DNA from 3 places in the Paenibacillus sp. 276b genome. Region 3 is predicted to be linked to each of the others. Evidence: predicted binding sites of a transcription regulator. Region 3 holds the regulator's gene; each other region holds the start of a gene.
What was found. Region 3 encodes Rex, which represses fermentation and respiration genes when NADH is low (regulators of the CRP and FNR family bind a similar motif). Its sites were predicted from a motif close to TTGTGAAATATTTCACAA; they were not measured.
Positions count from the first base shown of each region.

Region 1: a site for Rex is predicted at 4,755-4,772, ahead of BLV50_RS08775 (cytochrome ubiquinol oxidase subunit I). Genes of this name have one in related genera too.
Region 2: a site for Rex is predicted at 2,972-2,989, ahead of pflB (formate C-acetyltransferase). Genes of this name have one in related genera too.

Region 1 is NZ_FNRR01000001.1:2,081,855-2,092,285, reverse strand. It holds gene BLV50_RS08805 (response regulator) at 1-107, shown strand, start outside; gene BLV50_RS08800 (NosD domain-containing protein) at 297-1,652, shown strand; gene BLV50_RS08795 (nitrous oxide reductase accessory protein NosL) at 1,655-2,224, shown strand; gene BLV50_RS08790 (ABC transporter permease) at 2,250-3,071, shown strand; gene ccmA (heme ABC exporter ATP-binding protein CcmA) at 3,064-3,777, shown strand; gene BLV50_RS08780 (TlpA family protein disulfide reductase) at 3,810-4,355, shown strand; gene BLV50_RS08775 (cytochrome ubiquinol oxidase subunit I) at 4,939-6,303, shown strand; gene BLV50_RS08770 (cytochrome d ubiquinol oxidase subunit II) at 6,300-7,313, shown strand; gene cydD (thiol reductant ABC exporter subunit CydD) at 7,378-9,216, shown strand; gene cydC (thiol reductant ABC exporter subunit CydC) at 9,213-10,431, shown strand, end outside.
Region 2 is NZ_FNRR01000007.1:121,811-132,241, forward strand. It holds gene pflA (pyruvate formate-lyase-activating protein) at 1-546, opposite strand, end outside; gene pflB (formate C-acetyltransferase) at 632-2,890, opposite strand; gene adhE (bifunctional acetaldehyde-CoA/alcohol dehydrogenase) at 3,466-6,078, opposite strand; gene BLV50_RS26125 (Crp/Fnr family transcriptional regulator) at 6,509-7,225, shown strand; gene BLV50_RS26130 (hypothetical protein) at 7,308-8,021, opposite strand; gene BLV50_RS26135 (hypothetical protein) at 8,219-8,950, opposite strand; gene BLV50_RS26140 (winged helix-turn-helix transcriptional regulator) at 9,118-9,414, opposite strand; gene BLV50_RS26145 (ThuA domain-containing protein) at 9,737-10,431, opposite strand, start outside.
Region 3 is NZ_FNRR01000001.1:2,452,541-2,462,971, forward strand. It holds gene asnS (asparagine--tRNA ligase) at 1-177, opposite strand, end outside; gene BLV50_RS10455 (acetate/propionate family kinase) at 280-1,485, opposite strand; gene BLV50_RS10460 (3-hydroxyacyl-CoA dehydrogenase family protein) at 1,482-2,354, opposite strand; gene BLV50_RS10465 (AAA family ATPase) at 2,488-3,990, opposite strand; gene BLV50_RS10470 (hypothetical protein) at 3,983-4,510, opposite strand; gene BLV50_RS10475 (cell wall elongation regulator TseB-like domain-containing protein) at 4,814-5,344, opposite strand; gene BLV50_RS10480 (amidohydrolase) at 5,386-6,690, opposite strand; gene BLV50_RS10485 (redox-sensing transcriptional repressor Rex) at 6,677-7,330, opposite strand; gene dinG (ATP-dependent DNA helicase DinG) at 7,557-10,418, opposite strand.

The DNA.
Region 1 (10,431 bases), 370 kb from region 3:
AGAATCATTTAAAAAATATTTTGCAAAAACTGCAGGTTCAAAATCGTGTTCAACTGACACGTTACGCATTGGAGCAAGGGCTTATTACAGACCATAATCGTCTGTAATAAGCTTTTTTTACTATATCCGTGTGTTCTTTCTATTTTCATGTTAAGTGGATGTGATTTTTCTACTTTTACCACAATGACCTCACAATTTGGACACAAAACGTCCAGCTCTATAGCTAGCTTGAGCTATATGGTAAAAATTTGTTTTTATGTACACTATGAGCAGTGTGTTTCATGAAGGAGGTTATGATGTTTCGCGAACGGATTGTCCTGAGCATATTGCTGCTTATAGGGATACTGTTGATCCCACTATCTTACCCGCTGGACACTGCAAACGCTGCTCCTGAGACCAAAGATGCTATTCCACTCCAGTCAATCATTGATGGTTCTAGACCTGGAGAAGTGCTTGTACTTGAGCCGGGTATTTATTCTGGTCCCGTAAGTATAGACAAGAATATATCCATTCGAGGGGACTCATCCGTAATGGTATTGAATACGGAAGCTGAATCCACCATTACCATTCGTTCAGATGGAGTGACATTGCAGGGTTTCACGGTACGACACTTAACAAATGAACCCACTGCAGCGATTCAGGTTGAAGGAGATCGAGTAGAGATCACGGGCCTGGATATTCAGAGTCAAAGTTTTGGAATCGTGCTGCGGGGTTCTGTCGATGGGCTCATACATAGCAATACCATTTCATGGGCTGGACCGGAGTCTGCTTCCAGTGGTCAAAAGGGGAATGGCATTGATCTGTACAATTCCCATCGTACCCACATCGAAGACAACAAAATTACGGGCATGCGGGATGGTATATATCTGGAGAACAGTCGCAATCTTACGGTTAAGGCTAACACGCTGTTACATACCAGGTATGGCATTCATTGTATGTATATCGATGGCTCTTCTGTTGTGGATAATGTGGGAGAGAACAACAGTACCGGAGCCATGGTCATGGGCGTCAAGAATACGGTTGTATCGGGAAACTCTTTTCGCAAACAGAACGAAAATGTGCATTCACAAGGGATTTTGTTGTATGACGTACAGCAATCCTCGGTTCATAACAATGTCGTGGAAGGTAACCGTGTTGGCATGAACATTGCTGAATCCTCAGGAAATGAAATTCGCGGCAATGTGGTGCTCCGGAATTTCATCGGAATTCAGCTCGTTCTTGCGGAGGATAATCAGTTTACCAGAAACCAATTTGTTTCGAATGTGATTGAAGCTTCAGCGATGGACAGCCGGAACAATGAGATGAAGGAAAACTTCTGGGATTCCTTTCAAGGTCTTGACCTTAACGATGATGGAATTAGTGAACTGTCCTATGGAATTAATCCTTTTTATGAGCAAGTGGTCAACCGGAATTCGGCCTATCAGCTTTTCTTTCAATCTCCAGGCATGATCTTTATGAGCAACTTGTTTACGGAAGGCAAGGCAGAGTGGACAAGCGACAGATCGCCATTAATGAGCATGGAAGCGGTATCACAGACGACGAAGGTAGGTACACAAGTGGTCAAAGAGATAACCGGGGTTTGGATCATCGGATGCATTCTGCTGGGCCTGGCCACTTTTATTATGATCAATATGGGGGTATTACGAAAATGAGAATGAAAACACATTGGAAAACAGTTATGGTGCTTCTCTTTGGGGTGCTGTTATTAACAGCTTGCGGAAAAAAATACGAGGCATTGCCTATCAATGAAGACGTGGATATCTGTGCCATTTGCAAAATGCAGGTGAAAGATGATGCCTATGCCACGCAGCTTACCACGAAAGACGGTAAAAATTATAAATTTGATGACATTGGTTGTATGCATCAGTGGAAAGAAGAGAACGGAACAGATAACATCGGGATGGATTTTGTTCGTGATTATAATGACAAGGAATGGATTGAGTACAGCAAAGCCACTTATGTATATGATGCTTCACTGCGTACACCGATGGCTTACGGCATCCTCAATTTTAAGGATAAACCATCTGCCGAAGCTTTTGTTGCCGAGCAGGGTGTGGGAACCATTATGACCGCTGAAGACCTCGCCTCCCACGACTGGAAACAAAACACAGAGACGATGGATATGATGGGGGAGCATGGGCATTCCGAGGAGGGAATGGGTGAAGGCGTGCATGAAGAAACACATGGAGAAAGCGAATCAACGGAAGAATCAGGCCACAAGTAATGACCAATGAAAATGGTGATGCATGATGGGAGATATGGTACAAGTCGTCCGACGAGAAATGAAAATGGGATTTCGCAACCCTTGGGCATATTCATTTTTGATTCTTTTCTGCGTGTTTAGTCTGAGTTTGTTAATCATCAATTCTCAGAATTTTGTAGCAGGATACTCTGGCACTACAGGTTCCATGTTAAATCTTATTCTTTATCTGTTGCCGCTGATGACCCTCTTTCTGGGCTCGTTCTCGTTGACTTCTGAAAAGGAAGAGGGCAGCTGGCAGCTGTTGTCCACTTACCCCATCGGCACGATGTCTTTTATTGTTGGCAAATATCTGGGGCTGTCGGTTGTATTAATGACGATAGTTACATTCGGATATGGCCTGATGGGACTTCTTAGCGGATGGGTGGGTAGCCCTTTAGATGTTAAGACATATCTTTTGTTTCTGGTATTCTCCTGCGGACTGGTGTTGCTATTTCTGACTATTGCACTGTTCATCGGTTCGTTATCCAAAAATCGCTGGCAAGCGTTAACGATATCGGTATCCGTTTGGTTTTTTGCTGTGATCGGGTGGCCCACGCTTCTAATTTCCGTGCTGGGACTCATGCCGTATCAGTGGGTAAAACCCTTACTCACCGTTCTAACCTTCATCAATCCGGCTGAGTTGGTACGTTTGTTTGTGGTGATCAAACTTGGCGGGGGCTCGATACTGGGACCTGAATATTATCAGTGGGTAGATTGGGTACATCCATCGAGCGGGAGCTGGATCTTTATGGGGATATGTCTGCTGTGGATTACATGTTCTATCGTGGCAGTATACGGGATATGGGAAAGGGGACGTTCCCATGGATAACGTGGAAACAGAGATTGTTGGACTGTGTAAATCCATAAAAAAACAACAGATTGTTGAAGATATATCCTTTCGCGTTTCTTCCGGTCATGTGCTTGCCTTATGCGGCGGAAATGGGGCCGGAAAAAGCACCGTTCTGCGTATGCTTGCAGGTATTCTTCAACCTACCTCGGGTGAAATCATTGTAAACAATATGCGCTGGTCCAAAGAACGAAAGCGATATTCGGAACAGATCGGATATATGCCGGATGATTATCATTTCAACCAGGGTTTGACGGCAGAGGAGGCGCTCCAGTTCTGGGCGGCGTTAAGGAAAGTGCCTAAAGCGCGAGTAACGGAAGTGCTAACCATGGTAGGCTTGGCCGATCAAAAAAAGAAACGGGTCACGACCTTTTCCAAAGGTATGCGGCAGCGTGTGTTATTTGCCCAGGCTCTGCTGTCCAAGCCTCCGCTGCTGATCATGGATGAGCCGACGAATGGACTGGACCCCTTCTGGATGCAGGAGTTTGCAAATCTGATAAAACAGATCAAGGAGGAAGGGCATATGGTCGTGTTCTCCACCCACCAGCTTGAGATCGCAGATGATGTTGCCGATCACATTGTTTTTATGAACCAAGGACGTAATGTGGGAGATGGCTCTACTGAGGACTTTCGTCAACAGTTCGGGTCGCTTCATGCTGCATTTCATCATAGTCTTGGCTTAAAATGAAGGTGAATTTATTGGAAAAAAAGAGTAAAAAAATGAGTGCGAAAATGAGAAGTTTGCTTACTATCCTGATTGGAATGGCTGCTTTACTGATCGCTGTGTGGGCAATTTACCAGGGGACTTCATCATCCGAGCCCAAAATAACCGGTGCCATTGAAGCCGGTGCAACTGCTCCTGAATTCACTGCGGTTAATTCAGACGGAGAACAGGTGAAGCTCTCCGATTATCGGGGCAAAGTCGTCATGATTAACTTCTGGGCTTCATGGTGTACGCCCTGTGTGAGGGAAATGCCAATGATTAAGCAGATTGCTCAGACGTATCAAAACGATGTAGAGGCTCTGTTTGTCAACGTGGGGGAAGCGAAGGGCACCATTCGTGAATTTATGGAGAAACAGCAATTCGATTTCCCTGTTATCATTGATGTGACCGGAAAGGTCTCCGGTCTGTATCGTATCACCGGGTTGCCAGCGACCATGATCATAGATCAGGAAGGTATATTCAGTCACATTTTGCTCGGTGAGTTGACTAAGGATATTCCTTTGCAGCAATGGCTGGAGGAGACCGTACAGCAACGGAATTGAAGCTTTGCAGACTTATGAACAAAAAAAGTCGAGAAGTCGCTCACTATACGAGCGGCTTCTTTTGTTTTATTTTTCCCGAACATCTTGCAAGCATAGTAGAATTGAAAATCGCAATACCACGGTTGTGCCTAATGAATCAATAGCCCCTTTGGGTGCTTTTTATGCTTTTCACCGAGTTGTCAGAAAGAGTTGATCCTTTCTTGAACATTTAGGGACGAAGACGTGTCAGTGATTGAATTGCTAATTCACAAAGATATAATAATTTTAACTATTAGGTCCTGTTAAGTACTTTGGCCCTTCAGTATCAGGTAAAACACAGCTCGCCAACCCATGCTCAGTCCAATAACTATGTGTAGCAATGCACAATAATGGTGTGGTAAAGCTCCTTCGTCACTTACTTTGTGAAAAAATTCTCTTTGTACATACAACGATGGAGGAACGGTTTGTAGATAAACTCTGAACCAGTCTAGTGGGGCTTCTATCAACCTGATAAAGAACGCAGTCCAAGGGCTGACTGACCTAATAATTAAAAGATTCAAATCAGTACGAAAATCGAACAGAGTTTGAAAGGAGGCAGTAAACAATGGCAATCGATACGGTGATGTGGAGCAAGCTGGTGACAGGTATGACGCTGGGCTTCCACGCTATTTTTGCGACACTTGGCGTCGGTATACCTCTAATGATCGCAATTGCAGAATTCATGGGGATTCGCAAGAAGGACCCCCATTACACACTGATGGCGAAGAGGTGGTCAAGAGGGTTTGTCATTTCTGTGGCGGTTGGTGTGGTGACCGGTACAGCGATTTCACTGCAACTGGCCCTGGTGTGGCCGAATTTTATGAAACTGGCAGGCAATGTCATTGCACTCCCACTATTCATGGAAGTGTTTGCGTTCTTTTTTGAAGCGATCTTTCTGGGCATTTATTTGTATACGTGGGATCGATTCAAAAATCCATACATTCACTGGCTGCTGACGATTCCAATCGTCACGGGAGCAGGCATGTCGGCTGTGTTTATTACGACGGTGAACGGCTTCATGAACCAGCCTGGAGGCTTTGTCATGGAAGCAGGCCAATTCACAGCGGTTAACCCAGTGGAGGCGATGCTGAATACGGCGACGTTTTCCAAGGTGTTTCATGTATTAAGCTCAGCATATTTGACAGGAGCTGCCCTGTTAGCCGGAATTGCAGCCTTCTCGCTTCTGAGAAAAGGGACATCTGCATACCACAAAAAAGCCTTGAATCTCATGATGGCGGTGGTTCTGCTGTTCGGCTTACTGAACACGTTAGCGGGAGATGTGTCCGCCAAGTTTTTGGCCGAGCATCAGCCGGAGAAACTTGCAGCGGCAGAATGGCATTTTGAGACAGAAAGCGGCGCAGATTTGATTTTATTGGGATGGCTGAATGCAGAGCATGAAATTATAGGAGCTCTTCACCTGCCGAAACTGCTCAGCTTCCTGGCCTTTAGTGACTTTAATGCAGAGGTTACCGGACTGGAGGAGTTCCCGGAGGACGAATGGCCGCCGCTGCTCGTTCACTACCTGTTTGATTTAATGGCCGGAATCGGATTTACGCTGCTGGCTATTTCAGTTCTGTATTTCCTGTTTGTATTCTGGAAAAAGCGCAATGAGCTGAATAAGTGGCTGCTTGGGATCATAGCGCTAGGCGCACCGATGGCTTTTCTCGGGGTTGAGCTGGGATGGTTCTATGCTGAACTGGGACGACAGCCGTGGATTATTCGGGGATATATGCGTGTGGAGGAAGCTGCCACTTCATCACCCAACATAAGAATGATCTTTTTCTTCTTCCTGCTTCTCTACATCGTTCTGGGAGTGATGTGTGTTCTCGTACTAAGACGTTTATTCAACAATAATCCGGCAGAAGTCGAGATGGAGAAATGGATGAAGGAGAAGCGCAATCCGTCTACAGAAAAGGGTGAGCTTGCATGAGTTACGAACTGATTGGCATTTCGGTACTCTGGCTGTTCTTGTATGGCTATTTAATTGTTGCCTCCATTGATTTCGGGGCGGGTTTCTTTGCCTTTTATGCACGCTTGACGAAACAGGATCACCTGATTAATCGTCTGATCTCCCGTTATTTATCACCGGTATGGGAGATTACCAATGTATTTTTTGTCTTTTTCTATATTGGCATTGTCGGATTCTTTCCGGACACGGCGTATTATTACGGATCAGCACTGCTCGTACCGGGGAGTATTGCCGTCATTTTGCTCGCCATTCGTGGGTCGTTTTATGCTTTTGAGAACTATGGTTCCAAAAATAACATCGTGTATCTTTTTCTATATGGAGCTTCGGGATTGCTGATTCCAGCTTCGCTATCAGTGGCGCTAACGCTGTCTGAAGGTGGTTTTATCGTGAAGCAGGGTTCGACGGTTTCGCTGGATTACTGGACGTTGTTTACCAATCCGTTATCATGGAGCATTGTTGGACTGGCGATTGTGTCCGTATTGTTCATTAGCAGCTCATTTCTAGCCTTTTATGCATCGCGGGCAGAGGATCACTCTGCATTGAAGCTGGTACGGACCTATGCCCTGTTCTGGAGCACACCGACGATTATCATCGCACTGACTGCATTTATTTATTTGGGACAGCACAATGAGCGACATTTTCAAAATATGATGGATTTATGGTGGCTGCTTGCACTTTCCGTTGCATTCTTCATGATTGCGATGTGGCTGATCTATAACGGACGCCGCTACGGATTAGCGTTTATATGTATCATGCTGCAATTTTTCTGTGCCTTTTTCGCTTACGGAATTGGTCAATATCCTTATATCCTTGATCCGTTCATTACAATTCAAAACAGTGTAACCTCACCAGCGATGGGCTTCGCACTAGTTGTTGTCTTTATCGGTGGCATGTGTATGTTGATTCCTTCCTTGATTCTGGTTTTCAAACTGTTTCTGTTTGATGCGGATTATGTAAAGGGAAAAAAATAAATTGAATCCATTATGCGATGTAAGGTAGTAATCTCACAGGTTCATAGAAAGGAGGAGAGCTTACATGAAGAGGAAAACAAGCCTGATCTCTCAACAAATGTCTGGGCAGCGAAAACGACTCGTGCTCCTTGCAGTCATTTCACTTGCGCTGGGTGCAGCGATTGTAAGTCAGGCTGCGCTGCTTGCTGAAGCAGTACAACGGATTTTCGTGGACAAGGCCTCCCTTTCGTCGGTCGTCATGCTGCTGGGGATACTCCTGGCTGTCATGGTCGTACGTACAGGTCTGTCTTATGGGAACGGAAAAGTTGGTTTGCATATGGCTTCCAGTGCCAAGACGAATATGCGGGCAGCCGTGCTGCAACATTTGACCCTTGCGTCGATGCCATCAACCCTTCGTGGACAAACAGGCGGTAAGGTCAGTGTTGCTCTGGATGCTGTGGATGAGGCTGACAGTTATTTCAGTCTGTATATGCCACGCATGATGGAGGCTGCCATCATTCCGATTCTGATTTTGGTGGTAACGTTTATGCAGCATGCCAATTCAGGCTTCATTATGCTGTTTACGGCCCCGTTTATCCCCTTGTTCATGATTTTGGTGGGACTGAAGACGAAGAACAAATCAGAGGAGAAATATGCGCAGCTGGCCGAGTTTTCCGGTACGTTCCTGGACTCTCTTCAAGGGCTGGTTTCGTTGAAAATATTTGGACGGGCTCACCGTCAGCAGCAGGAGATTGAACGCACCAGCCTGGGGTACCGCGATGCCACGATGGGCATTTTGCGGATTGCGTTTACCAATACGTTCATGCTGGAATCGATTGTAATGCTAAGCATCGGTATCGTCGCTCTTGAACTAGCAATCCAGCTGCTTGTATTCAAATCGATGTCGTTCCACACTGCGTTTCTCGTGCTGCTGCTCGTTCCCGAGTTCTACAGTCTGTTGAAAAATACGGGAACAGCTTTTCACAGCGGGCGAACAAGTATGGGAGCGGTTCGTAAGGTAGAGCAGATGCTTGAGGAAACAGCTGGGGAGAACAAATCGGCAGATAGCAAAGAAGGATTAGGTACATCCGATGGAATTGACGAGGTCGTTAACATGGAGCGGATTGAAAGGGAAAACGGGATAGGGATATTACAAATGCACCGTTCCAATGACGGTTCGATGCCGCCGTCCATTATATTGAACCATCTCCGATTTCATTATGCGCCCGAATCATTCGACCTTGAGACTGGTCGAGCACAGCTTGATCCGGGAGAACACATTGCCATTGTCGGCAAAAGCGGCTCAGGAAAAACGACGTTGCTACATCTCATTGCGGGTTTGCTGAAGCCAGAATCAGGAGAGGTACTGGTAAATGGACAACCCCTATCCGAATATGATGAGGCTGGATGGTTCGAACATGTGAGCTACATTACACAGCATCCGTATATTTTTGCAGGTACATTTGCTGAGAACATTGCGATTGGTGCGGGCCGGAACGTGTCCAGGACTGAAATTGAGCAGGCGGCAGAGGATGCCGGGCTTGCTGAAGTTGCTGCCCAATTGGAGCATGGCTTCGATACCTTGGTTGGTGAAGGAGGTCGAGGACTGTCTGGTGGGGAAAAGCAACGACTTGCTTTGGCAAGAGCTTTTTTGAAGCGGCCTTCCATCATATTGTTTGATGAGCCTACGGTGGGACTGGATTTGCGCACGGAGCAGATACTGCAACGTTCCATTGCCACATTGGCAGATACCGCGACGATGATTACAGTGGCTCACCGATTATATACGATTCAACATGCCGATCGCATATTGTTTATGGACGATGGTGTGTTAGTGGATAAGGGACGCCATGAAGAGCTTATGGCGCGTCTACCCCAGTATGCCGAGATGATTGATGTTCAACGAAAGGGGGGCTTGGCATGAATGAGCTAGCGATTTTGTCCAAAGCCATGATTCAGGAGCGCAAGGATATCATCCTTTCCATTCTAGGTGGGTTTATTGCCGGGATAGCAGGAGTGGCCCTCTTCTCGGCGAGCGGATATCTGATTTCGCAAACGGTCTTTGCGCCACCGCTGTACACCTTAATTGTACTCACCTCGCTGGTCAAGCTGCTTGGACTGCTTCGGGCGGCGAGCCGATACGGAGAGCGCTTGTATTCCCACAGGGCGACGTTCTCCATGCTTAGCCGTTTGCGTACATCCTTTTTTGCCCGACTCATTCCTTTGACGCCGGGTATATTGAACAAAAAGCGAAGTGGAGACCTGCTAGCCCGCATTGTTGGGGATGTGGAGAGCCTGCAACATTATTTTTTGCGCGTCGCTTACCCACCGATCATTGTTGTCATGGTCTTTTTGGCGACAGTGTTGTTTACTTCTGCTTTTTCATTCTGGATTGCGGGGCTGTTTGTATTAGGTATGCTCATAACGGCGTTGGTTGTACCAGGACTGGTTTTGCTTGGGCAGCGGAAAATACATGGACACGTTCGCGAGCAGCGGGCGCTGCTTTCCACAGAAGTCACCGAAGTATTGTATGGGTTCCGGGATTTGAAAGTGTACGGACAACTGGCTCAACGGGAGCAGCAGCTGCAGCAGGCTTCTGCTGCGTTGACGGTCCAGCAGCAACGGGCTGCCGGACACCTACTGCGTGGGCAATCCATGCATGCTTTGGTTACGTTCCTTATTTCCTGGGGCGTGCTGACACTTGGTGCTTATCTGATTATGGATGGAGCGCTTGCTGGCGTGTTTCTTGCAATGCTGGTTATGGCCTCACTAACCGTTTTCGAAGAGGCTGCGGCAATGGCGACATTACCTTTGTATAAGCAGGATAGCGAACACGCAGCCAAGCGACTGACGGAAACCATACAGACCTCTGATAGGCAGTCTGTGTCTACGCAGCCAAAAGGCGCGTTATCTGGCAATCAGGCTGTTTCGCTTGATCTCTCCAATGTTACGTTTCAATATGAAGGGGAGTGGAGACCGGCGTTAAAGGACATTTCGCTGCATATTTTACCCGGCTCCAAAACGGCGATTGTCGGACCGAGCGGATCAGGCAAATCAACGATTATTGAACTACTGCTTAAACTGCGAACGCCTACAACAGGGGAGATCCGTTTAAATGACATTTCGGTGAAGGAACTGG
Region 2 (10,431 bases), on a different contig from region 3:
CAGATTGAGCAAGTCTTCTTCCTCATTGTGAATCCCTGGCACATACACGTGGCGAATCCACATTTTTCGTCCATTGTCCGATAACCATTGTGCGGTGCGCAATGTTCTCTCGTTGGATTTGCCTGTCAGCTTGATATGTTTCTCATCATTGATGTGCTTCAGATCCAACAAAACCAGGTCCGTGTTATCTAACAAATCATGAATTCGATCCGGTTCATTGAAACCGTTGCTGTCCAGCGTAGTATGCAATCCCCAGCGGCGTTTTGCTTCTTTGAAAACTTCGGCTACAAAATGAGCCTGTAATGTTGGCTCTCCGCCGGATACCGTAAGTCCTCCGCCGGAACTACGATAGTAGGACAGGTATGGCTCGATTTCAGCCAGTACCTCCTCCACGCTCATTTCCCTGCCACCATCCAGTGCCCATGTATCCGGATTGTGACAATACTGGCATTTGAGCAGACATCCCTGCATAAAAAGCACGAAGCGGATGCCTGGGCCGTCAACCGTCCCGAAAGTTTCGAGTGAATGAATATGTCCATTAACCATGCTGCCTCTTCCTTTCTTTATCGCATCCGCTGTGCGTCTTTAATATAGAGGTTCTATTCCTTTGAACCGTTGAGTTAAGCCCAAGTTACATCGAACCGTGGAAGGTCCGGTTAATGACATCGAGTTGTTGCTCACGTGTCAGTTTGATGAAGTTAACCGCGTAACCGGATACCCGTACTGTCAGCTGCGGATAGTTTTCCGGGTGATCCATCGCGTCAATCAACTGCTGGCGATCAAATACGTTCACGTTCAGATGGTGTGCCCCTTGACCAAAATAACCGTCCATCATGGCAACCAGATTGGATTTACGTGTATCTGACTCTTTTCCGAGTGCTTTAGGCACGATGGAGAATGTGTTAGAGATCCCGTCAAGGCTGTGTTCGTACGGCAATTTGGCTACTGAGCCAAGGGATGCCAGTGCACCTTTTTTGTCCCGACCATGCATTGGATTCGCTCCTGGTGCAAACGGTTCGCCTGCTTTACGGCCATCCGGTGTTGTACCTGTTTTCTTGCCGTACACTACGTTCGATGTGATCGTCAGTACAGACTGTGTTGGGATCGCATTACGATACGCTTTGTGTTTGCGAATCATGCCCATGAAGCTTTCCACCAGTTCAACTGCGATGCTATCGACACTGTCTTCATTGTTACCGTAACAAGGGAAGTCGCCTTCAATTTCAAAATCAATTGCGATGCCTTGTTCGTTGCGGATCGGTTTGACTTTCGCATACTTGATGGCACTCAGAGAGTCTGCTGCAACCGAGAGTCCAGCAATACCACAAGCCATCGTACGTACGATGTCGCGGTCATGCAGGGCCATTTCAATACGCTCATAGCTGTATTTGTCATGCATGTAGTGAATGACGTTGAGTGAGTTCATATACAGTTTGGCGAGCCATTCCATCATCGGTTTGAAACGTTTCATAACTTCATTGTACTCCAGCACTTCGCTTGTGATCGCCGGATATTCAGGTCCAACTTGTGCTCCCGATTTCTCATCACGACCGCCGTTGATTGCATACAGCAATGCTTTTGCCAGGTTCGCACGAGCACCGAAGAACTGCATTTGTTTCCCGATCTTCATCGCAGATACACAGCAAGCAATACCATAATCTTCTCCATAGATCGGACGCATCAGATCATCATTTTCATACTGGATGGAGCTCGTTTCGATGGATACTTTCGTACAGTATTGTTTGAACGCTTCCGGAAGCTTGGTGGACCAAAGTACAGTAAGATTCGGCTCAGGTGCAGGACCAAGGTTGTTCAAAGTGTGCAGGAAACGGAAGCTGCTTTTCGTAACACGGGTTTCTCCATTTACGGACATGCCACCGATGGATTCAGTTACCCATGTTGGGTCTCCACTGAACAATTCATTATAATCCGGCGTACGCAGGAATTTGACGATCCGCAGTTTCATAACAAAATGGTCAACCAGTTCTTGAGCCTGTTCTTCAGTTAGCAAGCCTTCTTGCAAGTCACGTTCAATGTAAATATCAAGGAACGAAGAAACACGTCCGAGCGACATCGCCGCACCATTTTGCTCTTTAATCGCAGCCAGGTAACCGAAGTAGAGCCATTGGAACGCTTCTTTTGCGGTTGTGGCTGGCAAAGAAATATCGAAACCATGCATTTCACCCAGTTGTTTCAACTCTTGCAATGCACGAATCTGTTCGGACAGTTCTTCGCGGAGGCGAATGACATCTTCATCAATCACATCGACTTCAAGTGCATTCAGCTCACCTTTTTTATTTCGAATCAGGAAGTCCACGCCGTACAGAGCTACCCGGCGATAGTCACCGATGATCCGGCCACGGCCGTAAGCATCAGGCAGACCGGTAATAATCCCTGCTTTACGTGCTGCACGCATTTCAGATGTATAAGCATCAAATACGCCCTGGTTATGTGTTTTACGGATGTTCGTAAATATATCTATGACGCCTTGAGACATTTCAAAACCATAAGCTTCACAAGCATCAATCATCATGCGAATTCCACCGAATGGCTGAATGGAACGTTTGAATGGAGCATCCGTTTGAACACCAACAATCTGTTCTTTGGATTTATCCAGATAACCTGGTTGGTGAGAAACAATCGTTGCTGGCGTGTTTACGTCAACATCAAGTACGCCGCCGTTATCGCGCTCTTTTTTGGTCAAATCGGATACGATATCCCATAACTCTTTCGTATTCTGAGTTGCACCTGCAAGAAATGCTTCGTCGCCATAGTAAGGTGATAAGTTGCGTGCCAGAAAATCATTCACATCTACGGATTTCGTCCATGTTCCTTTGGTAAAGTTTCTCCAGCCTGTTTGTTGTTTGACATCTTTTTCGATCACCGACATAGTAATCCCTCCACAAATTTGGATTTCCGGACACATGACAGGATGCTTCACTCGTCTCATCTGTGCCCAGAACCGCGATTAATGTGATAAATTTCACATGTGAGCCGGAACATGTTCTCTCTACTTGGGAACCGGAACCGCGGATGAATGTTTTTCTTACATTTTCAGTATACGTCTTCGTTCTTTCATCATCTGTGATTTTTATCACAAAGTTTGTGACCATCCTCACTCCACCTGTGCTGTGCCATGGTGAACCCTGCAAATTCACACTTAGCCACTGCGCGGACAGAACAACTTCCGATTGCTGTTATCCCCGGATTTTTTTGATTTTATTTTTCAAAGGGTAAAATACGGGGATAAAGGCGAACGCTTCGCTTCTTCAGTTTTTTCTGCCCTCTCCGTTATGGTATGAATACCTGGTTCAAAAAGTAACATCACGGATTCCGTGTAACCTCTTTTAAAAAAGACAACTGCAAAGATTACGTTTTACCTTTTTTTACTGGAAAGACGGCAATCGGGGCTCCCCTTTCGGGGAACCCTGACTATCTGCCTGAATCCTGCTGTTGCTTTAGTTATTACTCAAACTTGCCGTAGAATGCGTTGCGATATACATCAGCCAGTTCAGTCACTAACGGCAGTTTTGGATTAGCTGTGGTACATTGGTCCTCGAATGCGCGGTCTGCCAGATAATCCACATGTGCTTCAAAGTCTTTGGCGTCGAATCCAATTTCCTGGAACGATTCTTCAATACCCAATGTTTTGTTGAGTTTGCGAATCGCATTGATGAGGCTGGTAACCCCTTCTTCTGTTGTACGTGCAGGCAATCCCAGAATACGGGCAATTTCGGCATAACGCTCATCTGCAACAAAGTGCGAATATTTCGGGAACGATGCAAACTTCGTCGGTTTTTTCGCATTGTAACGAATGACGTGCGGCATCAGGATCGCATTGGTACGTCCATGTGCGGTGTGGTACTGACCGCCCCATTTGTGTGCCAAGCTGTGGTTAATGCCCAGGAATGCGTTGGCAAAAGCCATACCGGCAATCGTCGAAGCGTTATGCATTTTCTCACGAGCCAATTTGTCACCTTGCAGCGCAGATTGCTCGAGGTATTGGAATACCAGTTGAATCGCTTTGATCGCGAGTCCATCCGTGAAATCATTCGCCATGACGGATACATATGCTTCAATGGCGTGAGTCAATACGTCCATACCTGTATCCGCAACAGCGGTTTTAGGCAGAGAGTATACGAATTCCGGGTCTACAATGGCTACATCTGGTGTTAACTCGTAGTCTGCCAGTGGATATTTCGTATTGCCTTGATTTTTATCTGTAATAACTGCGAACGATGTTACTTCCGAACCTGTGCCCGAAGTTGTCGGGATCGCTACGAATTTCGCTTTCACGCCAAGACGTGGATATTTGTAGATCCGTTTGCGGATATCCATGAATTTTTGCTTCAAATCATTGAAATCCGTGTCAGGATATTCATAGAACAGCCACATCGCTTTGGCAGCATCCATCGGTGATCCCCCGCCGAGAGCGATAATGCAGTCTGGCTGGAAGCGGCGCATCATTTCCGTACCGCGGTCTACCGTTGTTGTGGATGGATCAGGTTCGACATCAGAGAACACTTCAATGGCTACTGGCATTTGACGCTGACGCAGATAGTGCTCTACTTTTTCCACATAACCGAGTTTGACCATCATGGCATCCGTAATAATGGCTACGCGTGTGATGTCCGGCATTTTGGCAAGATACTGTGTTGCACCTTTTTCGAAGTAGACTTTGTTCGGCACTTTGAACCACTGCATATTCACGGTACGGCGAGCCACCCTTTTCACGTTGATTAAGTTTACAGCGGTTACGTTGGAAGAAGTCGAGTTACGTCCATACGATCCGCAGCCCAATGTCAGTGACGGCATGTTGGTGTTATAGATGTCACCGATGGCGCCGTGTGTGGATGGCGAATTCACGATAATCCGTCCGGTTTGCAGGCGATCTGCGAATTTGCTAATGACTTCTTCGTTTGTCGAATGAATAACAGAGGAGTGACCCATGCCGCCAAAAGCAACCACTTCTGCTGCACGCTCAATCCCTTCAGCTGCCGTTTTCACTTTGTAACAAGCCAGTACCGGGCTTAGTTTTTCAGCCGACAACGGGAATTTTGTACCTACCCCTTCAATCTCGGCTACGAGAATTTTGGTGTTAGCAGGGACCTCGATACCGCACATTTGCGCAATGCTGACTGCAGATTGACCAACAATCGCCGGGTTCACCGCACATTTCTCAGCATTAATCGCACCTGCGGTCAGTTTCGCTGCCTCATCCTTGTTGACGAAGTAACAGCCGTTCGCGATCATTTTCTTTTTCACCTGATCGAAGATCGGTTCTTCGATGATGACTGCTTGCTCGGAAGCACAAATCATGCCGTTATCGAACGATTTGGACAAAATCAGATCCGTTACTGCTTGATTGATATCTGCGCTTTTCTCAATAAAGCAAGGTACGTTCCCTGGCCCTACGCCCAGTGCTGGTTTACCACAGCTGTATGCCGCCCGTACCATACCTGATCCGCCTGTTGCCAGAATGAGCGCCACATCATTATGATTCATCAGTGCGTTTGTGCGATCCATGGAAGGATCATCAATCCACTGGATACAATCCGCTGGAGCACCATGCTTCACTGCAGCATCAAGCAGGATTTTGGCGGCTTCCCGGCTACAGTTCTGTGCAGATGGGTGGAAACCGAAGATGATTGGGTTACGCGTTTTGATGGAAATCAGTGCTTTGAACATCGTGGTGGATGTCGGATTCGTTACCGGGGTAATCCCCATGATGATGCCGACAGGCTCCGCAATTTTCTGGAAGCTTTCGTACTCGTTATCTTCGATAACCCCTACTGTTTTGTCATATTTTATGCTATGATACACATATTCTGTTGCAAATATATTTTTGGTGATTTTATCCTCATACACACCCCGACCTGTTTCTTCCACGGCCATTTTGGCGAGCATCATATGTTTGTCCAGACCTGCCAGCGCCATCGCTTGCACGATGCGGTCAATCTGTTTCTGATCCATGGACATGAATGCTGCATGTGCTTTATTCGCTTTGTCAATTAACGTTTGAATATACTGACCTGCTGTCGGTTCTTTTACTGGGGCGACTTCGTTCTTTACAGCCATCTCCCTCATCCTCCTAAAGGTTCGTATTGGTTTGTCTCTCTTCTTTACATTCACATCGTACCATGGGGAAAGAGTTAATTATGTGATTTTTTTCACAAAGTATAACAAATTTAATTTAAGTTTTTTAGTGTCTCTCACTTAGCCATTTACACTTCCTATTTAAACTATAGGGCTGTCAGATTCATCCTCTCCTTTCGAAAGTGAATTTAATCACAATGTTTGAAATTTCGCCATTTTTGCCCCCTTTCCACGCCCCTCAAACGGCAAGATAAGGTATATACTGAACTTAAAAATTGAACCACCGCAATTTGTACCGTCCTTCCCGGCCGAGAGATGACCCTGATCAGGACGGCAACGGTTTGCGGCGAACCACGGGGGCCAGTCCAAGCTGCAGAAGGCCGTCCGATGGACACAAAGGGGAGATAGACTTATGAGAGAACAACTGAGTGTACTGGAAAAACGCGGAAATACCAACTGTTTCTCGGAAGCGAATTTCAACCATCTGCTCGTAACGATGAAGGACAGAACCTATCCGGAAGGAACCCATCTGTATTGGGAGGGAGATGTCTCTGACAAACTTTATTATATGAAACGAGGCCGTGCTCAGATCACCAAATCCACGGATGAAGGCAAGGAATTGATTATGTACATGTATCAAGCCGGTGATATGATTGGGCAGGCTGATCCGTTCTTCGGATCGAAACACAGCTTTTCGGCGGAAGTGCTGGAGGATAGTGAGATCGGCGTACTGGAGCATAAAGACCTGGAAATGCTGATCTGCCAACACTGTGACTTTGCGATCGACTTTATGAAATGGATGGGTATCCATCACCGGTTAACCCAAACCAAATTCCGTGATCTGATGTTATATGGCAAACCGGGCGCACTCTGCTCCACGCTGATTCGATTGTCCAATTCCTACGGCGAGCCCCATGGAGAGCATGTCATGATTCATAAAAAAATAACACACACGGATCTGTCCAATATGATTGGAGCGACCCGTGAAAGTGTCAACCGCATGTTAAGCGATTTGCGTAAAAAAGACGCCATTGAATACGATAACGGCATGATTGTCATCAAGGATCTGCACATGCTCCAGGGCATCTGTCACTGTGAATTATGTCCTAACGAGATTTGCCGAATCTGACGCTTTTCCCATCTTGTAAAACTTTTGATACGCAAATGAAAAAAGCCCATCTTCTATAACGAAGATTGGGCTTTTGTTATGCTTAAGATACAGTAGTCAACTCGAGCTTTACTGCATCACGTGGATTCAATTTCATGTCCAAACCGTTTTCCATCAGTTCCTTATCATTCACCATGATCATCCAGCGTTGGTTCATCCGGGGAATTACATTTTCAACGGAAACAACGAATTTGTTGTTCTCCGACATTCTTACAATCCCACTGGACTTCAATACATCACGCACAGTACATTCCTGAACATACACCCCGGCATATTGACGATTGAGATTTGGCATAATATTTCCACCGCTCACCTTGAGTAATGTTGTTTGGTAAACAACATCGTCTCCCCCACTGTCAGCGGCTTTTACATATATGATCACTTCATCTTTGACATGAAGCTCCATGTCCCAATTTTCCGGGTCAATATCCTTGCCATTCAGTTTGACCGCCCAGCTAAGTGAGGAGTCCAGAGAAACTTCCCCCACGGATTGGATCCGCTTGCCATCTGCTGTAAAATCGACAAGTCCACTGTTCAATAGTGCTTTCTTGAGCGTCAGACCTTCACTAAAATCTCTCTTAATGGACTTCGTTGCGTCAGGCAAAAAAGTACTGCCATCCACTGCCACAGTAATAGTATTCTGCGATTCGGTCTCTTTGACGATTGGCTGTTCGGAAGGCTGTGTCTCGCTACACCCGGCTAATATAACCAGAATAAGCAGACATATACCTATGTAACCGGGGATTCTCTTCTTCATGTAGGTAACACCACCCTGCGTAAAATCATTCACCCTGTTGTCCATAACCTCTATTATGGCACAAAATTCATGCAAAAAAAGTGTCAATGCCGTTACTTTTCATCCAGCAGCGTCCATAACTGGTTTGTACAACACAAAGAGCCTGCAAGCAGGCCCTTTGGCTCCTAATTATTATTAAGGTCTATTAAGTAGCATGTTTACTGAACACAAGCCTGCATGTAGGTACGGCCTCCGTCTCCATCCTTCAGATACGGGTTGAGCCCAAAGAACTGTTCCTCCGACACATAGACGCCTGTCAGCAAACGCCCTTCAAGTAATCCACCATCCACCTGTACACAGAACGAAGGTGCATCCACATATTCCTGGTAGAGCGGAATCTGACCCGATGATTGGTGTACCTTGGATACCTTGCCTTGCTCGTGCAGCGGCCGTTCAGAGAAATAGGTAGGTACAATATAACGGGCAATCACATCCAGCTCTTGTACAGTGTAGAAGGTGTCATCACCCAGCCAAGGCGCAAGCATGCGGATCTTCTCATATTGTGACCATACAATCGCCTGAATCAGCATCTCCGCTTTAACAAAACGCCCTTCGCCCACATCCAGATACACACGTTCTTCATGAACGTTGGCTTCGGCCTGAACCCCGATGGAATCGGGTTGTCTCAGTTCACATCCAATACATTTCCAGCCTCTTGCTGTCTGAATCCATTTTTGCAGTACCGCCGGAGCCATTACCTGACCATTGCTATTCGTGGAATGAGTCTTCTCTCCTGCAACATCATCCTTAACCGACGGGGAATATGAGGTTCGTTTAAATAGCTCCGCAGCTTTTTTGTAGATTAAATGTACCTGGATGGATGCGCTCTCAAGTTCTGCAATATCTTGCTTGCCGTAGCGTACTTCACGGGATAAGCTTTCTTCTCTCATGACAAGTGGCCTCCTCGCTCCGGCCGCCTGCGGCCATTTTATTTACAATTATACTACAACTCGCGACAACATGTGCAGGACCCTTAAGACAAAAACTCCTGATTTCCACTGGAAATCAAGAGCCTTTATCCCATCAGTTCACTTAGTTTGAGCCGGGGAAGCTGTTACTACTCAACCCACTGCTCTGCCCAGTCTTGAATTTGATTCATAACGGGCTGTAGCGCCTTGCCTTTCTCTGTCAGTTCATATTCAATACGAACTGGCGTCTCCGGATAGACATGACGGATCAGAATTCCTTCGCTTTCCAGATCTTTCATCCGTTCTGACAACATCTTATCACTCATCGATGGAATCAGGTTGGAGATATCCTTGAACCGCTTCGAACCACTCATCAACGTTTGAATAATCAAACCGTTCCAGCGCTTACCCAAGAAAGAAAACGCCGTCTCAAAGCGCGGACACATCCGCAGATCTTGGCCTTCCACATTAATCACCTCTTTAGAGATCACTCAACTTACGTTTAGTTAGTATATTTCATAATAACATATTTAAGTCTCAAAGAAAACGTCTGCCGCTAAAAAGTTAAAATTTTAAGGGCATAACTCAACTTCGATGATACAACTCAGTATACATCACATGGGACAACGGAACCATGGGAAAATATCGTCTAACTCCCATGTAGCTATCTTACCCAAAAAGAACCCAGCTGCCACAGTCATACTTGACTTGGAGAAGGGTTCTTTGGTATATCGTTTATTTTATCCGTTCATACAGCCAATTTGCAGCTTAAACCAGCACGTTACCAAGTGATCTTACAGGCTCGCTGAAGCCAAATTCCCGCTTAACGTTGCGCGTAGGATATGCCCACTTCACTCCATTGCTGATCACTTTTAAAATTTCCGGATTGTAGAAGGTCGGGTATGTTTCATGACCTGGACGGAAATAGAAGATTTTTCCTGAACCGCGGAGGAACGTGCATCCGCTTCGGAATACCTCTCCGCCTTGGAAATTACTTACAAACACCAGTTCATCCGGTACTGGAATATCGAAGAATTCTCCGTACATTTCTTCTTTTTCCAGAATGATCTTGCTATTGATTCCCTCGGCAATCGGATGGGACGGATTCACACACCAGATAATCTCCTGCTCATTAGCTTCACGCCATTTCAGATCACAACTTGTGCCCATCAGCGCTTTGAATGGCTTGGAGAAGTGACCAGAGTGCAGCACAATCAACCCCATACCATCCAGGACTCGCTGTGCAACCTTCTGTGTAATCTCGTCGCTCACACGCTCATGCGCCATATGTCCCCACCATATAAGCACATCTGTCGAATTCAGCACCTCATCACTTAATCCATGCTCAGGCTGATCCAGTGTTGCAGTGCGAATGGCAAAGCCTTCGCCTCCCAGCCCGTTTGCCAACGCCATGTGCAAACCGTCAGGGTAGACTTCTTTTACTTCATCATGAATTTTCTCAT
Region 3 (10,431 bases):
CCAGATATCTTCGCTAACTTCACTCTTAACCACTACCCCTTGAATATATCCGGTTCCATCACGCAGTTGCAAAAATTGAATTTTGCCGCTGGAACGTTTGTTGTTAATCCAGGCGCCGATTTTAACAGTCTCGCCCACATGCTCACTCACATTACGAATTACACAATCCGTACTCATGCCCATATCTCTCCTTGGAATCCTGAATTTGAAAATGCAGCGGGCAGGCATATGCCTGTCCCCTGCACTTCCTTGTCATGCTATATTCACTTTACAATTAGATTACAGAGAATTCAATACGATTCGGTGTGTATCTCTTGCAATCACCAATTCTTCGTTCGTAGGAACTACGAGAACGTCCACTTTGGAATTCGCTGTTGTGATGCGGCGTGGCTCTCCAGAGCGAATTGCATTCAGCGCTTCATCCAGTTCAACACCCAGGTACGTGAGTTGCTCACATACTTTTTGGCGAAGAACAACGGAGTTTTCACCTACACCAGCCGTAAATACGATCACGTCTACACCGTTCATTGCTGCTGCATAAGAACCGATGTATTTACGCAAACGGTATTCGTACATCTCGAATGCAAGCGTGGAGTTAGCATCGCCAGCTTCCATACCTTCCGTGATTTCACGCATGTCGCTGCTGATGCCGGAGATTGCAAGAAGTCCACTATGTTTATTCAACATGGAGTTTACTTCGCTCACGCTCAGTTCTTCCTTGTTCATAACATAAGGTACAATTGCCGGATCCAGGTCACCACTACGTGTTCCCATCATCAATCCTTCGAGTGGAGTCATGCCCATAGACGTGTCCACGGATACGCCGCCTTGTACAGCCGTTACACTACCACCATTACCAACATGGCATGTGATGATCTTCAGATCTTCCAATGGACGATCCAGATATTCAGCTGCTGCCTTGCTTACGTAATCATGGGAAGTACCATGTGCTCCATAACGACGCACTTTATACTTTTTGTAAAGCACACGTGGAATGGCATACAGATATGCTTTTTCCGGCATCGTTTGATGGAAAGCCGTATCAAAGACCATTACCTGTGGTACTCCTGGCATATTGGATTCAGCCGCACGAATACCCATCATTGCTGCAGGGTTATGAAGTGGAGCCAGATCGAACAGACGGCGGATTTCTGCTTTGGCAGCATCATCAACCAATGTCGATTCCTTAAATGCTTCACCACCGTGAACCACACGATGTCCAACAGCCTGAATTTCATCAACGGAACCAAGCACACCGTTTTCTTTATCTGTCAGGATGTCAATAACTTTACGAATCGCTGTAGTATGTTCGAGAATTTCGCTAACTTCCGTAACATCCTCGCGGCCCGTTGGTTTATGAGTCAGAATGGAAGAGTCCATGCCGATCCGCTCTACCAGACCTTTTGCCAATACAGATTCATCCGTCATGTTATACAATTGATATTTGAGCGAGGAACTCCCCGCATTAATTACGAGTACTTTCACAGCCGGTCACCATCCTTGTCGTACTTGAAGAATCCTTCGCCTGTTTTAACACCCAGGTGTCCTGCACGCACCATTTTCTTCAGAACTGTGGAAGGACGATATTTCAATTCACCGAATTCACGGAACATTCTTTCGAGTGCAGCTTCTACTGAATCCAATCCGAAACGGTCTGCCATCTCAAGCGGTCCGTGCTGGAAATTGTATCCGATACGCATAGCGTCATCAATATCTTCAGCGGAAGCGACACCTTCCTGCAGTACATGCAGCGCTTCGTTGATCAGAAGACAGATCAGTCTGGACGTAACAAATCCAGGTGATTCATAGATCATAACGCCTTTTTTGTCCGCTACTTCTTCCACAAAACGTCTAGTTTCTGCAAAAGTGCTATCGGATGTTTTCAGACCACGAATAATCTCTACAAGATCAACCCGGGAAACCGGGTGAATAAAGTGCATACCAATAACACGCTCTGGGTATTTGGTTGAGCTTGCAAGCTCAGTCAAACTCAGCGTGGATGTATTACTTGCAAGAATTACGTTGCTTGGGCAAACTTGGTCAAGTTGACTGAATACCGCTTTTTTCGCTTCCAGATCTTCAGAAATAGTCTCAATGACCATATCGCAAGTTCCGAGTTCAGCCAGATGAGCAACTTTGGTAATACGGGAGAGAATCAATTTCTTCTCAGCCTTCGTAATGGCCCATTTCTCCAGTTGTTTATCAAGGTTCGTCTCAATCATGTTATACGCATGATCCAGCTTCTCCGTTGTGTGTTCCACCAGAAGCACATCAAGTCCTTTGGCTGCAAGCATCTGGGAAATACCTTGCCCCATCGTGCCGCCGCCGACAACTCCTATCTTTTTGAAAAACATGGTTCTGCTCCATCCTTTCGGTTCTCTATTTCTCTATTGTACCCTGTTCGCCGAAAATTACAAATTTCGACCCAACATATAATAATATCTTAGCACGACTGAAATGTAAAAAAAAATAACCGACATAAATAAATTATGCCGGTAGAAGGGCGCTGTCACGAAATTGACAACGAAATTGATCGCCAGACAATACTTCTTCCCTGAGCAACGTGTCGAGGGAATTGTCGAAAATTGTCCGCTGTTCTTCAAGCAATCGTTTGGTCTGTTCCATCAGGTCTTGCAGGATTAATTTATTCTCCCGCATCAATTCTTCTGTAGTTACCATATCCATGTTAACAATACCCAACGTCGTGAGCCCGGAAGCCATCATCGTCTGTACTACATTCGTTGCTTGTTCAAAGTCATTACGCGATCCTGTACTACGTCCACCGTAATACATTTCCTCCGCTGCTGCACCTCCGAGGGCAATCATGATTTGCTCTTCAAGAAAACGCTTCGTGTACAGAAATTGCTCTTGTTGCGGGTTATGACGTACATAACCCAATGCCTGTCCACGAGGGCTAAGTGCAACCTGACTCACACTGCCAGGACGAACCAGTTCAGCCATGATGGCATGTCCCAACTCATGAATAGCCACTCTTTTCTTCTCTTCCACGCTGGATTCGCGGTCTGTCTTCTCACCCATCATTACTTTATCAATCGCAAGGGACAGATGACGCTGTTCAATGTTAAGCAGCCCGTCTCTCATTGCATAAATTGCTGCTTCGTTCATCACGCTTTCCAGCTGCGCTCCAGAGAAACCATAGGATTCTTCTGCTGTCTTATCAAGGCTGACCCCTTCCAAAAGAGGTTTATTAACTGCATGCAGCTCCAGTATGTGTTTTCTGCCTTTCTTATCCGGCAAGTCTACCTGAATATGACGGTCAAAACGACCTGGACGCGTCAGTGCGCTATCCAGCATTTCTTTTCGGTTCGTAGCGGCGATCACGAGTATACGTGGTGTTTCGGAAGAGTATATGCCATCCATTTCCGTCAACAGCTGATTCAGCGTCTGATCATATTCACGCTGTTGTCCACCTTCGCGTTTTCCACCGATCACATCAATTTCATCAATAAATATAATGGCATTTTCCTTATTTTCTTTAGCGGCGCGAGTTCTTGCATCACGGAACAAATCACGTATTCTGCCTGCACCTACACCAACATACATCTCAACAAACTCACTGCCTGAAGCAGCTACAAAAACAGAGTCGGTATAATGAGCAGCAGCTTTGGCCATCAAGGTTTTACCTGTTCCTGGAGGGCCAGTAAGCAGTATACCTTTCAAAGGACGAATACCAAACTTCTGAATTTCTTCATGTCGAATGAGAAAATCAAGCGCTTCCCGCAGTTCCTGCTTGGCACTCTCCTGACCACCGATTTCTTCAAAAGTCAGCTTGGAAGGGCCTTTTTTCTTGCGTTTACGTTCCTGACCTGCCCCCACCGTAATCCCACCCCGCATTTGCATCATGAGCAGCAGAGCTCCCACAAGCATTACAGCGATCAGAATGGGAATCATGTTTACACCAATAAAAGCGAGAAAGATAATTAATACGGGTACAAATCCAATGGCAATTTCTTTCGTCCATTTAGGCATTAGGCCACACTCCTATCTGACCGGGCACACGCGGCAGAATAATAAACTTACTGGCATCTCCATCTCTGAGACTGACATATACATTATTGTCATCCATGGCTGTATTTACCTTGATCCCATTTGTAGCCATTTTAGACAAGGTCGGTGTAATTTCGGTGTATTGCTTGTTCTCCATCGCTTGTGCTACGGTAAACATCGCGCTTCCCCACCAGCTCTCTAATGCTTCGTTGGAATGATCTACGACATCCAGCTTCAACGAACGAGTGCCAATCAAGGTCTGTCCTTCTTTGTGAATATATTGTACCAACCTGCCCAGATTAACATCCGGCTGCAGATCGAGTTTCAACTGTACATCATTGCGGTTAATAGTTAATTGAACATCATTGACTCCATCGTACTGGGTAACCATTTTTTCAATTGGGCTTTGCACAGCCACATGACGATACACAAACCAACCTCCAAACAACACAACGGCTGAAATGACGGCAGTCAGAGCAATAGGCAATACTTTTATCTTCAAGTGAGTTACCCCTCCTAAATTTTGGCCCATCCTATAACTTGTAGGCAAGAATATGAATATGTGTACGTAATGTCCTGTGATGTGCCTAACAGGATTTATTTGTGTATGATGTATCCTTGAATACATATTTGAGTATATCACATCGTATATACAATATCTAAGGCGAAAATATGAATAAATTATTAATTTTAACTATTCAAATCCAAAATGATCAACAAAGTACGCCAAAGAACCGGACCAGTCGGGTTTCCGTCTGCCGGTTCTTTAATGTATTCTCTTCAGACGATAGTACGTCTGCTACTTCTAGCTGTTCGGAATCGTATAGACCAGGTCCACTTGTTCCCCGTTGCTGAAGCGGTAAAACCGATAATAGTTGTGAGTATCATCATTATAATACACTTGCCATACATAGATTCCATTCACAACGCCTGGCATGATTCGTTTGATCTCCCCACCGGGAACTTCAGAGCTGAACCGATTTCGAATCTGAGCCTCATTCATGCCGTTCTTTAACAGTTCCCCGTGTACTGCTTTGGTTCCCGTCACAGGTTTGTTATTCTCATCAAACTTGATCCACACCATGACATCCTGGTTATCCTTATTTTTGCCGATCAGGGTCCAGTATATGTTGTCTCCGCCGTCTTTCTGCCCCCAGACATACTTACGCAGCTCTTCGTGGGACGTAATCCCCAGCTGTTCCTGGGCCGCCTGTATGGCCAACGCCTCTTCCTTGCGCTGATCCTGGGTAACATAGACATAATAACGCTGAAGTCCAAACAGAATCAGAACCAGGAGCAGCAGCGAAATCCATATCCACTTCTTTTTTTTCTTCAAAAGCCGAACTTCCTTTCCCTATGACGATGCTGTCCTTGTAATTAACGGGCAAGCAAACTGTCAAATGCCAGCTGAGACTCACGCAGAATGCGCTCTTCATCCATCGTAAGACATTCGCCATGTTTAACCACTTGTTTACCATCCACCCACACATGCTCCACATCTTTGGCCGATGCCGAGTAGACCGTATGGGAAATCAGATCCGTATGCGGATAGAAATGGGCCTGTTCGATGTTCAACGCGATGAAGTCAGCCTTCATGCCAACTTGCAGAGCGCCTGTATTGTTCAGGAATATGGATTTAGCACCATATGAAGTTCCAAGCAGAAGCGCTTCCCCTGCCGGCACTGCAGTAGGGTCACCGGACACACCTTTGTGAATCAACGCAGCCAATCTCATCTCTTCAAACATATCCAGGTTATTGTTACTTGCTGGTCCGTCTGTTCCCAGAGACACAGTCACGCCTGCTTTCAACAGATCAGGCACACGCGCAACACCCGAAGCCAATTTCAGGTTACTGCCTGGATTGTGGGAAACTGCTACATCATGCTTTGCGAGAATCTCGATCTCTTCATCATTCAGATGTACCGCATGTGCAACCAGAGATGGACGGGAGAAAAATCCTAGCTTCTCCAGATGTGCGACTGGACGCAGTCCGTAATCAGCCACGTTCTGTTCCACTTCGCGAAGCGTTTCAGACATATGCGTATGCAAAGGCAGATTCAGATCATGAGCAACCTGTACCAGCTTCTCTATGTAATCCGGAGGGCAAGTGTAAGGGGCGTGCGGAGAGATTACGGTTGTAATTCTTCCGTCTGCTTGTCCATTCCATTGACGGGCAAATGCTGCGGACTCTTCGAGCTTGCGCAGTTGTTCTTCTTCTGAGCAAAGCCCGATTACCCCACGTGCCAGAGCAGCCCGAACGCCGGATTGTTCCACCACTTTCGCAACCTGATCCATATGATCATACATATCTAGGAACGCTGTTGTTCCACCCTTCAACATTTCAAGCACGGAAAGTGATGTGCCCCAATATACGTCTTCAGACGTCATTTTGGCTTCCATTGGCCACATTTTCTCCTGCAACCATACTTGTAACGCCAGATCGTCTCCATGGCCTCTGAGGAGCGACATGGCCGCGTGACCATGCGTATTGATCAGACCCGGCAAGAAGAACAGTCCTTTTCCGTCCACCTTTGTCAGGCTTTCGTCTCCTTCCGGCAATGTCTCACCAATATGCACAATCTTGTCATTCTCAACAACCATAAAACCTTGAACCACGTTCCAATTCGTACCTTCACTCACGGCAAATTTGCCGTTGTGAATTACCCATCTATTTGTCGTCATCTTCCTCGTCGTCCTTTCCATTCTCCAAGTAATAAGCCAGGCTAAGTAGATCCGTCGTAAAATCAGCATGATGAATGCGAATATGCGGCGGGGTCTTCAGGATCGTTGGCGCAAAGTTCAGAATCGCTTCAATTCCTGACTCAATCAGCTGATCTGCAACATTTTGGGCTTCCGTATCCGGAACCGTGATAATACCTATACGAATGTTATCTTTTTTGACCGAATCTGTTAATTCATTCATCGGTTGTACCGTCAAACTGTTGATTTGACTCCCAATTTTCGGACCGTAGGCATCAAATACAGCGACGATCTTCATGTTGTCTTTGAGATAGGCATTGTAATTGGACAAGGCATGTCCCAAATTACCTGCTCCGACAAGAGCTACATTGATCTGCTGGTCTATTTTTAAAATATGGCGGATTTTCTCAATGAGATATGAAACGTCATATCCAATCCCTTTACGACCAAAGTCACCAAAGTAAGCCAAGTCTTTACGAATCTGGGCAGGATTCAAATCCAGCCTCAGTCCAAGTTCTTGTGAAGAAACCGTATTGACTTCCCGCTGATGCAGTTCATTCAAATAACGCAAGTAAACAGGTAATCTACGCACCACGGCTTCCGAAATTTTATCTGATTTCATTCATTGCTCCCCCTTACCAAGGCCACGATAGATAGATGAAAAGATGAGCACCCTGTCTAAAACGATGCAAAATGATTACTGAATTAAACAGGATGCTCCTTGTTATATAATGGATAATTGCTTTAATCGCTTTACTCGCATATCCATGAAACGAATACATGATATTACTCAATTTTACCGCCAATCACTGGCGCCTTGCAATAATGGAAGCTACAGAGCGTATCTGTTATTGTTGCTCTTCGGTTGGTCTCTCGAGCCATTCCGAAATGCGTGGAACCATCTGCTCTGTAAGCATGTGCTCCATTTTGGGACCAGGTAATGAATATAAAAAGTACTTGCCATAATACGCTTCAATAACGCGTGTATCGTATACAATCACAATGCCTCTGTCTTTGCCTGTACGAACCAGTCTGCCAAATCCCTGTTTGAAACGGATGACGGCTTGTGGCACGGATAGCTTCATAAACGGGTTTTTCTTCTGCTGCTGCAAAAGCTCGCTCTTCGCTTCCACTAATGGATGATTCGGTGGCTGGAACGGCAGTCTGACAATTGCAAGGCAGGTCAGAGCCTCTCCCGGAATGTCCACGCCTTCCCAAAAGCTGCTTGTGCCAAGTAGCACCGTTGCTTTAGCATCTTGGAACCGACGTGTAAGCTTGGAACGGCTGCCGCTGTCCACCCCTTGCCCAAGCAAAGAGATATCGTTGCCTGACAAGGCCTCCTTAAGCGGGTCATAGACCTGTCGCAGCATGCGGTAGGAGGTAAACAACACCATCATGCGTCCACGAGTCGCAATAGCCGTTTCCGCGAGCGAGTGCACGAGCATATCCACAAAGTGTGCATCGCCTACACTGCCCTTCACGCTTGGGAAATCACGCGGAATGACAAGCAGCGCTTGTTCTCGATAATTGAACGGTGAAGGTAGCATCGACGTTAACAGACGGTTATTGTCGGCAGCTTCCTGCAAACCCAGCTGTTCGATCATGAATTGAAATGACTTGTCAACGGAGAGCGTAGCCGATGTAAGCACAACGCTTTTCTTTTTATCAAAGAACATATCCTTCAATTGTGCACTGACATCGACAGGAACAGCATAGAGTTGCAGTGATTTACTGCGGAACTGGCCGCTGGCCTCCATCCAGTACACGGTATTGGCATCATCCATCCGCATGAAGAAACGCAGATTATCCTTAATCGTTGCCAAATCCTTGAGCAGACCTGAGATATCCGTAATCAGACTATCGGACTGATAATCGTCCTGATCTTCTTTCACTTCAAGCAGCAGCTTGTCGCCTTTACGAATCAAATCGCCTAGGGTGACATAAATTTGGTTTTCAGCGTCCTGCAATTCCTGCCATTTGGCTGGTTTTTGTGAAGACTTCAGTCTAAGTGAGAATTGTCCTGTCTCGCCTGGAGAAGCATCGCTGCGTTCAGGCAGCAGTCCGAACAAGGCATCGCTTAGTCGATCCCACATCTCTTTAACTTCGACAGCAAGCGGGAACATCTGATCAATCATGGAGCCCCACTGTACCGAATTTTCATGACCCGACAATTGAGAACGCAGCATCGGCAGTTGGCCATTTCGGCTATCTTTAAACAGTCGGGTCAGTGTATGAACCAACGTGAAATATTTCATATGAAGACCAAGGTGCTTACCTGCTACGTCCTCCAGATGATGTGCTTCATCGATGACGAGACTTTCGTAGGCTGGCAGCAGCTGATGTGCTGCTTTGACATCCGTAAACAATTTCGAATGATTCGTAATGACGATATCGGAAAGCCCGGCTTCATGTTTGGCCCGGTGATAGAAACATTTGCGGAACCAAGGACAGGAACGTCCAAGACAGGACTCAGACTCACTCTGTACCGTCTCCCAGAAGTCTCCTCCGCGCCCGCTTAGATTAAGCTCCTCGTCGTCTCCAGTCTCCGTCTGAGTAAGCCAGACAATCATCTGAGCCGCTGTAAAATAATCCTCTTTCGGTGTAGCAAATTCACGTTTATTGATTTTATGCTCAAACTTACGCAGACACAGATAGTGCCCACGTCCTTTGAACACCGCTGCCTTGAACGGGAACGGAACCACTTGGGTCAGCATAGGAATATCCCGCTCTCTCAATTGCTCCTGCAGGTTGATGGTATGTGTGCTGACCATCACTTTCTGTTCCTGTTTTACACTTTCATAGATGGCAGGCAGCAAATAACCAAGTGATTTGCCCGTACCTGTCCCAGCTTCGATTAAGAGATGTTTCTCCTCATCCAAAGCTTGTCGTACACTGCTGAACATTTGAGTTTGCGCCTCACGCTCCTCATAATGGTCCAGCGTCTCCTTCAGGTTATCTCTAACCTGATCCATAAACTGCTCAAAACTCACGCCTTCCAGCGGATTACCCTCTCGCTCATCACGTGGTGAGCCTATATCGGTCCAGTCACTCACGTTCAGGGCAAGCTGGCGGTAATACGTATGACCATCCAGATCCTGAATAGGCTCTGCTTCCTTCTCAGAACGCATTCCATCGAAGAACCAACCCAAGTCACTGTCTTCCGGTGCAAACAGGTCACTGAGGCGCTGAATCGTGATCAGAGGCAATGCACGCAGCTCATCGAGACACTTCAGTAATACAAAAGCTGTTGCAAGAGCATCACTGTCTGCCTGATGAGGACGGTCATGCTGAAATCCGAATTCCGAAGACACATAACCGAGTTGATAAGAGCCCAGTGACGGGAACGAGATCTTCAGGAAATCAATCGTATCCAGGATCCGTCCGGTAAATGGCAGATAACCGCATCGATCGAGTGCATTTTGAAGAAAATGAAAATCAAAAGCAACATTGTGTCCAACAAGAACCACATCATCAAGCAGCGGAACCATCTCCATCATCATCTCTTCCAATGAGGGAGCATCCGCCACATCTTCATCGGTAATACCGGTTAACCCCGTAATAAACGGAGGAATCGGTACACCTGGGTTCACATAAGAACTATATATTTGAGTTATGCTGTAGTCATGATCTATGATGGCAAGTCCGGCCTGTATAATCTCACCGTCGGACTGCGTGCCGGTTGTTTCGAAATCCAATACGGCAAATTTCATTGCAATGTACGGT